Methyloterricola oryzae: one gene and its partner. The protein of the gene in region 2 binds, or shares a complex with, the protein of the main gene of each other region. Links are inferred from orthologs where the notes say so. Each region holds a gene or a part of one and is shown on either strand. Other genes may lie near its edges.

Region 1 (5,009 bases), on a different replicon or contig from region 2:
TGTACATCTGCGAACTGGACCGCCCCTGGCTGGAAACCCCCTTCCTGTTCCAGGGCTTCACGGTGAACTCGGAAGCCGACATCGATGAAGTGTCCAAGTACTGCCAGTACGTCTACGTGGACACCCTTCGCACCAAGATCCACAAACCCGAGTTCGGCCGTTCCTCCGGCCAATCCTATTTCAAGCAGATACAGCCCAAGAGGGTCGTCAGCTTCCAGCAGGAACTGGATCAAGCCAAGGCCACCAAACAAGCCACCACCAATCTGGTGAAGAGCTTTGTGGAAGACGTCAAATTCGGCCGCGCCCTGGATGTGCAACTGGCAAAGTCGGCGGTCTCGGAATGCGTCAGCAGCCTCATGCGGAATCAGGAAGCCCTGATGTACCTGATGCAGATCAAGAGCAAGGACGATTACACCAGCCAGCATTCATTCAATGTCTGCATCTACTCCATCGTACTGGGGCGCTTCGCCGGCATGAACACCAAGGAGCTGGAAGCCATCGGCACCTGCGGCCTATTGCACGACATGGGCAAGATATCGGTGCCTCTGGAAATATTGACCAAGGAAGGAAAGCTCGAGAACGAGGAGTTCGAGACCATGAAGCTCCACACCGTCTATGGGCGGGACATCCTGATGTCCGGGCGCAACATCTTCAGCGGAACGGTGGACGTCGCTTATGGTCACCACGAGAACCTGGACGGCAGTGGCTACCCCAGGGGCTTGCAGGAAAGTCAGCTGAACCTCAACACCAAGATCGTCGCGGTGGTCGACAAATACGACGCCATCACCAGCAATCGCTGCTACCAGAAAGGCCGCACCCACCTGGACGCCATTCAAATCCTCAACAAGATCGCCACCGCACGACAGATCGACCGGAATCTGGCGCTGGGCTTCATCAGCAGCCTCGGCGTCTACCCTCCTGGCAGCATCGTCGAACTGACTTCAGGAGAAGTCGCCATCGTGGTCGAATCGAACCCAGGCCTTCAACTGCGGCCACAGATACTCATCGTACGCGACCGTGAGAAGAAACCGATTGCGCCGCGACTGCTGGACCTGCGCGATATCGAGAAAGACAAATCCGGCCAAGCTTACGGAATTAAAGCCATGCGGCACTTGGGCGATTTTGGCATCGATCCGGCGGATTTCCAGAACTGGTTCAATCACGCCGCCTGAACGCACGCGTTCAGGCGATTCGCAGAAAATGCTCGCTCGGCGCGGCCAGTGCCGCGGCAAGGTGGTCATGATCCTCAACCCCGGCGATCCAGCCGGAACAGCCACAGTGGGAATAATAGGACTCGAAGCCCGCATCCACGACGCCGGTGCCGGCCAGGTAGCCGCACTCCAGGGCCGGCTGGCTAAAACTGGCGTGTTTGATGAGCAGCAGGTTGTCGGCCTCGAGACGAGCCGCCAGCCAGGCGGCGATGCTGTCCGAAGTGACATCCCAGGAAGCGCAGATCCCGGCGGCGTTGAGCGTCTTGGGTAACGGCAACCAAACCGCACAGCGATCCCGCCACTCAAGCAGTTCCCCGGGCTCGCTGGTCATCGGCAAGCCGCCCAGATCGGCGAGCATCAGACCGTACTGGCGCATCCCCAAGATGGCCATGTCGTGCGCAATCTGTTCGCTGAATGCCCACCGCACCTGAGCCTCCCGCACAGCATCGGCAAACGGCCCACCACCGGGCACCACCACCACGCCGGGGCACTCCGCCAAGGCCTCCAGCCAGAGCGGCAGAAGGTCTGAATCCGCCAGGCTGCCGCCCAGCTTAACGACCCACATGGTCCGCGCCGGTCCGTTTTACCTTGAACTGCTCCAGCAGGTGCAGCATTGCCGCCGCCTTGTGGTAGCACTCCTGATACTCCTGCTCCTGGTCGGAATCGACCACGATGCCGCCTCCCGCCCAGAAGCGGATGCGGCCGTCGGAATGCACCAGGGTGCGGATGGCGATGTTGCTGTCCATGGCGCCATCGTATCCCACGTACCCGATGGAGCCGCAGTAGACTCCGCGCCGGCAGGGCTCCAGTTCCTCGATGATCTGCATGCTGCGGATCTTGGGCGCTCCGGTAATCGAGCCACCCGGAAAGCAGCCCCGCAGCAGATCGAGGACATGACTGCCCTGGGCAAGCTTGCCGCGCACTGTGCTGACCAGATGGTGCACAGTGGCATAGCTTTCGACCTCGAAAAGGCCCGGCACATGTACCGAGCCCGGTTGGCAATTCCGGCCGATATCGTTGCGCAGGAGGTCGACGATCATCAGGTTTTCCGCCCTGTCCTTGCTGCTGCCGCGCAATTCTTCCAGCTGTGCCTGGTCGACCGCCGGGTTGGGCGAGCGAGGCCGGGTTCCCTTGATCGGCTTGGTTTCCACGCAACGCTCCACGCACTTGAGGAAGCGCTCCGGGGACGAACTGAGCAACTGCACCTGGGGAAGGTTCAAGTAGGCACTGAATGGCGCCGGGTTGATATGGCGCAGGGACTGGTACGCAAACCAGGGATTGCCCTTGCAGTAGGCGGAAAAGCGCTGAGTGAGGTTGACCTGATAACAATCGCCCTCGCGGATGTAATGCTGGATGCGATCGAAGGCGCGGCCGTAGCGTGCGCGGCTCATGTCGGCCGACACCTCGCCCAGCACCTGGAAATCGGCCAACTGCCAGGGCATGGTCTGAACCTGGCTGAAGGCCTGGATCAGATGCGGCCAGCGCGCGAAGGTCGCAGGATCACGCCCCTGCCCCACCAGCCAGCTGCGGCGCTCATGGTGATCGACCACCACGGCCCAGTCGTAGATGCCCACCACCATGTCGGGGATATTTTCCTCCGCCGCGGCTCGCTCCGGCAGCACCTCTACTCGGCGAGCCAGATCATAGGCGAAATAGCCGATGGCACCGCCGCAGAAGGGCAGTCCGGGAATCGACGGCGCCTCATCCCCGAGACACCGCCGGACCAGGGTGAAGGGATCTTCCGGCGAGAGGGTGATGTTGCCCTCGGCCCTGATTTCGGTGAGATTACCCCGCGTGACGAGGGTGCAGACCGGCTCCGCCGCAATGATGTCGTAGCGGCCCTGCTGCTCGTGGGCGAGACCACTATCCAGGAAGACCGCCCAGCGCCGGTCTGCCCAGGGCATGAACAGCCCGGCGCTATCCTCGAAATACGGCAGTTCGTGGATTCTGCAGGTCATTTTATGCATGGCCATTGCCTCGCAAGACAAGCAACTGCTGCGGCCGGGGCGCAGTCGGCGACGTTGAATCCGGATGGTGAGCGGTCGCGCACCGGATAAAGATCATCAATGTTTTGATAAGGATGGGAAAACCTACGGGCCAATTCTTGCACCAGAAAGCGGCCGATACCAGCCCCGACGAAGGGCGCCTGCGGCGGCGTCAGGCCGCGGGACAACTGTCTTTCGCAAACCAAGCCCACACGCTGCAGTTGCAGTTCGCGAAAATAGCGGGCCAATCCGCGCCAGACCGCCCCATCCATGGACTCCGCATCGAGACCGACCATCCGCGCGATGCGCCGCGCACTCGCCGCCGCCGTCTTGGCGCCACCGTCTGCCGCCGTCATTTGATCGGCCCCTTCCGGCAACTCGCCGGTCAGGCGGTAGATGTCCGCCGTGGTGGCGAAATGCTCGGCCATCAGTCCGACCCAGTTCCCATCCAAAGGAGCGTACTGTCCCAGGCTCATCAGCGGCGTTCGGACCACGCCACAGTAGACGAGTTCATCGTAACGCATTCGTTCGCAATCGGTATAGCCTCGAACGTTCACCTGAGCATTTTGCAGGAGTATCACATCCGTGGTGGTGCTGCCGATGTCCACCAGGATGGCATCACGCACCCGGCTCGCCGCGTACAGCGCGGTGGCCAGCCAGTTGGCCGACGCCACCACAGCCGTGTGCTCGACGCGCAAGTCTGTCGCCGCCATGAAGCCCTGGTGTCCCGCAAAAAGGTACATTCGCTGCGAACCGACGTGTTCGCCCAGGGCCGCAGTCAAGGCGGCGACACCCTCCTCCCGGCTGGCGAAGACATCGGCCAACTCGCCGGTCATGGTGACCGCATGCACGCATTCGGCGCCCGGCTGCAGCGATTCGAGGATGGCATTTGCCGCCCGGTGAAAGTGCTCGAGCCCCAGCCAGAGGGGCGAGGCCTGCTGCGCCACTGCCACAAGCTCGCCGTCTTCCAGCAGACAAGCCTTCAGGTGAGCTCCGCCGATGTCCCAGCCGACGAGCTCATTCCGCAAATTCAGTCCTCCACGCAATTTCAATCGTCTCCCGCCCCCTCACGGGCCCCGGCAGGACGCCGGTCGTCTTGAGGTCCAGAAGCAAACGCGCAGGGTTGAGTCCCAGCGCGTCTCTTAGTCCCGCATAGGATGTGGTCAGTCGCGGATTGATCTCCAGAACCTGCGGACCGTCCGCTCCCAGCACCAGATCGACTCCCGCATAGCCCCAGAGTTCCGGCACCGCCTGCGCGATATCATCCAGCAGCGCCTGCCAGCTGCCATCCGTGTCTGACCGCGCATTCACCAGGCAGCCGCGCAGCACGAAAGCGTTTCCAGCACGCTCGATCATCTGCCGGTTGCAGCTCAGCAGGCGGGCAGCCCCGTTGCAAAAAAGCCCCGACAGGCTCAGGGCCTCGCCTGGCACCAGGGGCTGCACAACCCAGGCCGTCTCTTCGTTTAAAGCCGGTGCCCCATCGCCCTGATCGAAGATCCGTGTGCCTTCGCAGCCAACGCCATCGTCGGGCTTGATGACGCAGGGCCAGGTTGGAGAGGCAGACGGCCAGCGCTCGGTGGGCACCACCGGCGCCCCATGATGCGAAAGGCGCCGTGCTGTCTGCAGCTTGCTGGCGGCCAGGCGCACACCGTCAGCCGGCGTGGTGAGGAGCGGCTTTCCCGCCCGCTCGACGTCGGTGCACAGCGCCTCCAATATGCCGCCGCTCTCCGGGGCGATGGGCAAGGTGGCGTCGGTGGCCGCTACCTCGGCACGCCAAATCAAGGGCAATTCAGTGGCCGAGGCCACCCCCCGC
Region 2 (4,951 bases):
GCGCCTTTGTGGTGGGACGCCACATCGTACCGGCCCACCTGTGGTTTTCAAGGCGCTGGGTCGTCAAATTCTCATCCTCCGAGCAGGAGCAAGTCCATCTTAATCGGGAGTTGGATTACCTCTGTCAAAACCCGCATGCCGAGAAATTGCGGGAAATCTGTTCGCTGGCCCAGATCCAGTTTGGCCGGATCGACTACAGCGTGGATCAGGATGGCAACCTGCAGGTTTGGGAGATCAATACCAATCCCGTGATTCTGCCGACGATTTCCGATCCCGAGTTGGCTGCCAAGCGAGAGAGGTCGCACAGGCTGTTTGCCGCAGGTTTTGTAGCAGCGCTGAGGGACCTCAATGCAGCGGCCGAGGAAATGACGTTGGACGGCGCTGCCGCCGCTGGCGAAGTCTGATCGGTTAATCAGGCTGCAAAGAAGAGATGCTTGAGGCGCTCCCCCGGGTTGTCGGCGCGCATGAAGGCTTCTCCCACCAGGAAGGCATGCACTCCGCGCTCCCGCATGTAGGCTACATCGGCGGGTTCCAGGATGCCGCTCTCGGTCACGACGGTCCGCTCCGGGCCGATCATGGGCAGCAGGTCCAAGGTGGTCTGCAGCGATACGTCGAAGGTTCGCAGGTTGCGGTTGTTGATGCCCACCAGCGGCAATTCCAAGGGCAACACCTGTTCCAGTTCCGCCGCGTCGTGCACCTCGATCAGCACGTCCATGCCCAGTTCGCCGGCCAGGCGTGCCAGATCAGCCATGGTGGCTTTGTCCAGCGCGGCAGCGATCAGCAGGATGCAATCCGCTCCGATGGCTCGCGCTTCGTAAACCTGATAGGGATCGATGAGAAAATCCTTGCGGATGACTGGCAGGTAACAGGCATTGCGGGCCATTTCCAGGTAGGCCTCTGCGCCCTGAAAGAAATCCCGGTCGGTCAGTACCGATAGACAGGCCGCACCACCGGCCTCATAGCTGCGCGCGATCTCGCCGGGCCGGAAGTCTTCCCGCAACACGCCCTTGCTGGGCGAGGCCTTCTTGATTTCTGCTATGACCGCCGCCTGGCCCTTGGCTAGCCGATTCCGTATCGACTTCACAAACCCGCGGGCCGGACCCGCCGCTTCGGCCATGGACCGCAGTTCCGGCAGGCTGATCTTGGCTTGGCGTTCGGTGATCTCTTCCCGCTTGCGGGCAAGGATTTTCTTCAGGATGTCAGGTGGGTTGTTCATGTGCGCTAGCGTGCGTGATTCGGTAAGCGTGATCTGCTGGCTTTGGGGCCAGAGTTCGGGTCGTCAAAGCGAGAGGCACAAGCCCGCGCCGTCAGGCGAAACTCCGGCTCAAGCTTACCAGTTCGTCCAATTTCCGCCGTGCGGCGCCTGAGCCGATGACTTCCCGAGCCCGCTCCACACCGGCCTCAAGACTGTCTGCCAGGTTGGCCGCGTAGATGGCGGCCCCGGCATTGAGAGCGACGATGTCCGCGGCGGGTCCAGCTTGGCCATCGAGCACGCCGAGCATGATCTTGAGACTGGCGCCAACGGTGTCCACCGCGAGTTTCGTGAGCGGGGCCATGGCGATGCCGAACTGTTCCGGACTCACCTTGTAAGTCGTCACCTGGCCGCCCTTCAGCTCGGCGACCAGTGTCGGCGACGCGATGCTGATTTCATCCAGCCCGTCGTCGGCGTGGACGACCAGCACGTGCTGGCTGCCGAGCTTTCTCAAGACTTGGGCCAGGGGCTCCACCCAGCGCTGCGCGAAGACGCCGACCAACTGGTTGGTGGCGCCCGCCGGGTTGGTGAGGGGGCCCAGCAAGTTGAACAGGGTGCGAACGCCGATTTCGCGGCGCGGACCGATGGCGTATTTCATGGCGCCGTGGTGACGCTGCGCAAACAGGAAGCCCACGCCCACCTGATCGATACAGGCTTTTACCTGGTCCGGCGTCAGGTCCAGATTGACCCCGGCGGCTTCCAGCACATCGGCGCTGCCGGAACGCCCGGAGGCCGAGCGGCTGCCGTGCTTAGCCACCTGGCCGCCCGCCGCCGCCACCACGAAGGCTGAGGTCGTGGAGATGTTGAAGGTGTTGGCGCCGTCGCCGCCGGTACCACAGGTGTCGATCACGTGGGGGCCGGTCACCTTGACCTTGGTCGCCATTTCCCGCAGCACCTCCGCAGCCGCCGCCACTTCTTCCACGGTCTCGCCCTTGGCGCGCAGGGCGATGAGGAAGGCTCCGATCTGCGCCGGCGTGGCTCCGCCGCTCATGATGGTGCGCATGAGCAGGCGCATCTCGGAGGGTGTCAGGTCTTTGTGGTCCAGCAAGGTTTGCAGGGCCTTGGGCATGTCCATGGGAATCAGGCTCCTCAGTGGGTCAGGAAGTTCCGCAGCAGGTCGTGCCCTTGCTCGGTCATGATGGATTCCGGGTGAAATTGCACACCCTCGATGGGGAGCGTCTTGTGACGCACGCCCATGATCTCGTCAAGGTTGCCGTCGCGGTCCTCGGTCCAGGCGGTGATCTCCAGGCATTCCGGCAGGCTGGCCCGCTCGATGACCAGGGAGTGGTAACGGGTGGCCTGGAACGGATTGTTCAACCCCTTGAACACCCCGGTGTCCTTGTGGTGCACCATGGAGGTCTTGCCGTGCATGATGCTCTTGGCATGGATGATGTTTCCGCCAAAGGCATGGCCGATGCTCTGGTGCCCCAGGCACACACCCAGAATAGGATATTTCCCGGCGTAGCGGTGGATTGCGGCCACCGAAATGCCGGCTTCCTTCGGCGTGCAGGGGCCGGGCGAGATCACGAGCTTGTCGGGATTGATGCGCTCGATTTCCTCCACTGCGATCTGGTCGTTGCGCACCACTTCCACCTCGGCGCCCAGTTCCGCCAGATACTGCACCAGGTTATAGGTGAAGGAATCGTAGTTGTCGATCATCAGGATGCGGGCGCTCACAGGCTTTCTCCCTTCTCCAGGCCGGACTCGGCCATGGCCACAGCACGGAACACCGCGCGGCCCTTGTTCATGGTCTCTTCCCATTCATTCAGGGGAATCGAATCGTGGACGATGCCGGCGCCGGCCTGGATGTGCAGCATGCCATCCTTGATCACGGCGGTGCGGATGGCGATGGCGGTATCCAGGTTGCCGGACCAGCCGATATATCCCACGGCGCCCGAGTAGACGCCACGTTTCACGGGCTCCAGTTCGGCGATGATCTCCATGGCGCGAATCTTCGGCGCGCCGCTGACGGTGCCGGCGGGGAAGGTGGCGGCCAGCACGTCGAAGGCGTTTTTGCCCGCCTTCAGCTTTCCGGTGACGTTGGAGACGATGTGCATGACATGAGAGTAGCGCTCGATGATCATCTTGTCGGTGACCCGCACGCTGCCGGTTTCCGCCACCCGACCCGCGTCATTGCGGCCCAGGTCGATGAGCATCAGGTGCTCGGCGATTTCCTTGGGGTCCGCCAGCAGGTCTTTTTCCAGCGCCACGTCTTCCTCGGGCGTGCGTCCGCGACGGCGGGTGCCGGCGATGGGACGTACGGTGACGGTGTCGTCCTCCAGACGCACCAGGATTTCCGGCGAGGAGCCGACGATGTGGAAGTCGCCCAGATTCAACTGGTACATGTAAGGGGACGGATTGAGGCAACGCAGTGCCCGATACAGGTCCAGGGGCGAGGCCGCGTAAGGGATGGACAGCCGCTGCGACAAAACCACCTGCATGGTGTCGCCCTCGACGATGTAATCCTTGACCCGGCGTACCGCGTTCTCGAAACCCTCCTGGGTGAAGCCGGAAACGAAGTCGGCTTCCTCCACCTGGCGCCCTTCGGACTTGGGACTTGGCGGCAAGGCCTGTTCCCGGAGTCGGGCCACCAATTCATCCAGCTTCGCCTCGGCTCTGTTATAGGCGTCCGGTTCCGTGGGGTCGGCGTGGGTGATGATCAGCAGCTTGCCGCTGAGATTGTCGAACACCAGTACCTGGTCCGAGACCATGAGCAAAATGTCCGGATTGCCGAGCGGGTCAGGCTTTTCCCGCAGCAGCCGCGGTTCGATGTAACCGATGGTTTCGTAACCGAAATACCCTACCAGTCCGCCGGTGAAGCGGGGGAGTCCGGCGATGTCGGGCACGCGGAAACGGCCCGAATATTCCTCGATCCACTGCAATGGGTCTTGCACGCGGTGTGACTCCAGGGGCGCGCCGTCGTGCTCGATGCCGATGTCCAGGCCGCGGACCCGGATGATGGTGCGGCACGGCAGGCCGATGATGGAGTAGCGGCCCCATTGTTCGCCGCCGTGAACGGATTCGAATAGGTAGGAATAGGGCGCGTCCGCCAGCTTGAGGTAGGCGCTCAACGGCGTGTCCAGGTCGGCAAGCACCTGGCGGGCGACTGGAATTCGATTGTAGCCTTGTGCGGCGTACTGCTTGAATTGTTCGGGCGTCATGATTGGTTCTGAAAAGGTGACTGAATGGCGTGGCTGTCCGGTGGGCAGCCGTGGGGTGCCGGCAAGCGCCAAAGGGGCGCTTTACGCGGCAACGCGAGTCGTGATTTCAGGACGCCATCGTTCGCGCATGTGGATGGGGGACATGGCTTCAGGCCGCCTTCCTCAGCAGATTCGGGAGTTCCGCAAGGGAGCCGACCAGTGCGTCGGGCTTCAGATCCTCGATGCGCTCACATCGGTGATACCCGTAGGGCACGCAGACGATACCGTAGCCCGCGGCCCGCGCTGCCTCCACGTCGTTCTCCGAATCGCCCACCATCAGGCACTGCCCCGGCTGTAGTGCGAACCGCTCCGCGGTCTTGAGCAACGGCTCGGGGTGAGGCTTGTGCTGCGTGAACTCGTTGCCACAGCCAATATAGTCCAGCAGGCCGCTGACGCCCAGTTGCTCCAGCAAGGGTCCGGTAAAGTCCGAGTGCTTGTTGGTCAGGCAGGCCAGGCGATAGCCTTGCCCTCTGAGCAGGGTCAGGCCTTCCATGACGCC

The links. The genes of interacting proteins can lie anywhere in the genome.
Region 1: the proteins of EK23_RS10970 (region 2) and pabB are in contact, whole or in part, in a solved structure (PDB 8RP0), measured with the Escherichia coli proteins. The link is inferred for Methyloterricola oryzae from one-to-one orthologs.

Annotation. Positions count from the first base shown.
Region 1 is NZ_JYNS01000006.1:7,970-12,978, forward strand. The notes cover bases 967-3,965. They hold pabB (aminodeoxychorismate synthase component I), read right to left. Parts: upstream 3,170-3,965; coding sequence 1,763-3,169; downstream 967-1,762. Other genes in these bases: EK23_RS09675 (cyclic di-GMP phosphodiesterase), read left to right, coding at 967-1,172; EK23_RS09680 (amino acid kinase family protein), read right to left, coding at 1,183-1,776; EK23_RS09690 (hydantoinase/oxoprolinase family protein), read right to left, coding at 3,166-3,965. In the rest of the region: more of EK23_RS09675, read left to right, coding at 1-966; more of EK23_RS09690, read right to left, coding at 3,966-4,224; EK23_RS09695 (ATP-grasp domain-containing protein), read right to left, coding at 4,214-5,009. UniProt on the Escherichia coli protein: Part of a heterodimeric complex that catalyzes the two-step biosynthesis of 4-amino-4-deoxychorismate (ADC), a precursor of p-aminobenzoate (PABA) and tetrahydrofolate.
Region 2 is NZ_JYNS01000007.1:31,715-36,665, reverse strand. What follows is about bases 1,127-4,067. They hold EK23_RS10970 (anthranilate synthase component II), read right to left. Parts: upstream 2,912-4,067; coding sequence 2,342-2,911; downstream 1,127-2,341. Other genes in these bases: trpE (anthranilate synthase component I), read right to left, coding at 2,926-4,067; trpD (anthranilate phosphoribosyltransferase), read right to left, coding at 1,308-2,327; trpC (indole-3-glycerol phosphate synthase TrpC), read right to left, coding at 1,127-1,216. In the rest of the region: EK23_RS10985 (hypothetical protein), read left to right, coding at 1-404; more of trpC, read right to left, coding at 413-1,126; more of trpE, read right to left, coding at 4,068-4,413; EK23_RS10960 (phosphoglycolate phosphatase), read right to left, coding at 4,562-4,951. UniProt on the Escherichia coli protein: Part of a heterodimeric complex that catalyzes the two-step biosynthesis of 4-amino-4-deoxychorismate (ADC), a precursor of p-aminobenzoate (PABA) and tetrahydrofolate.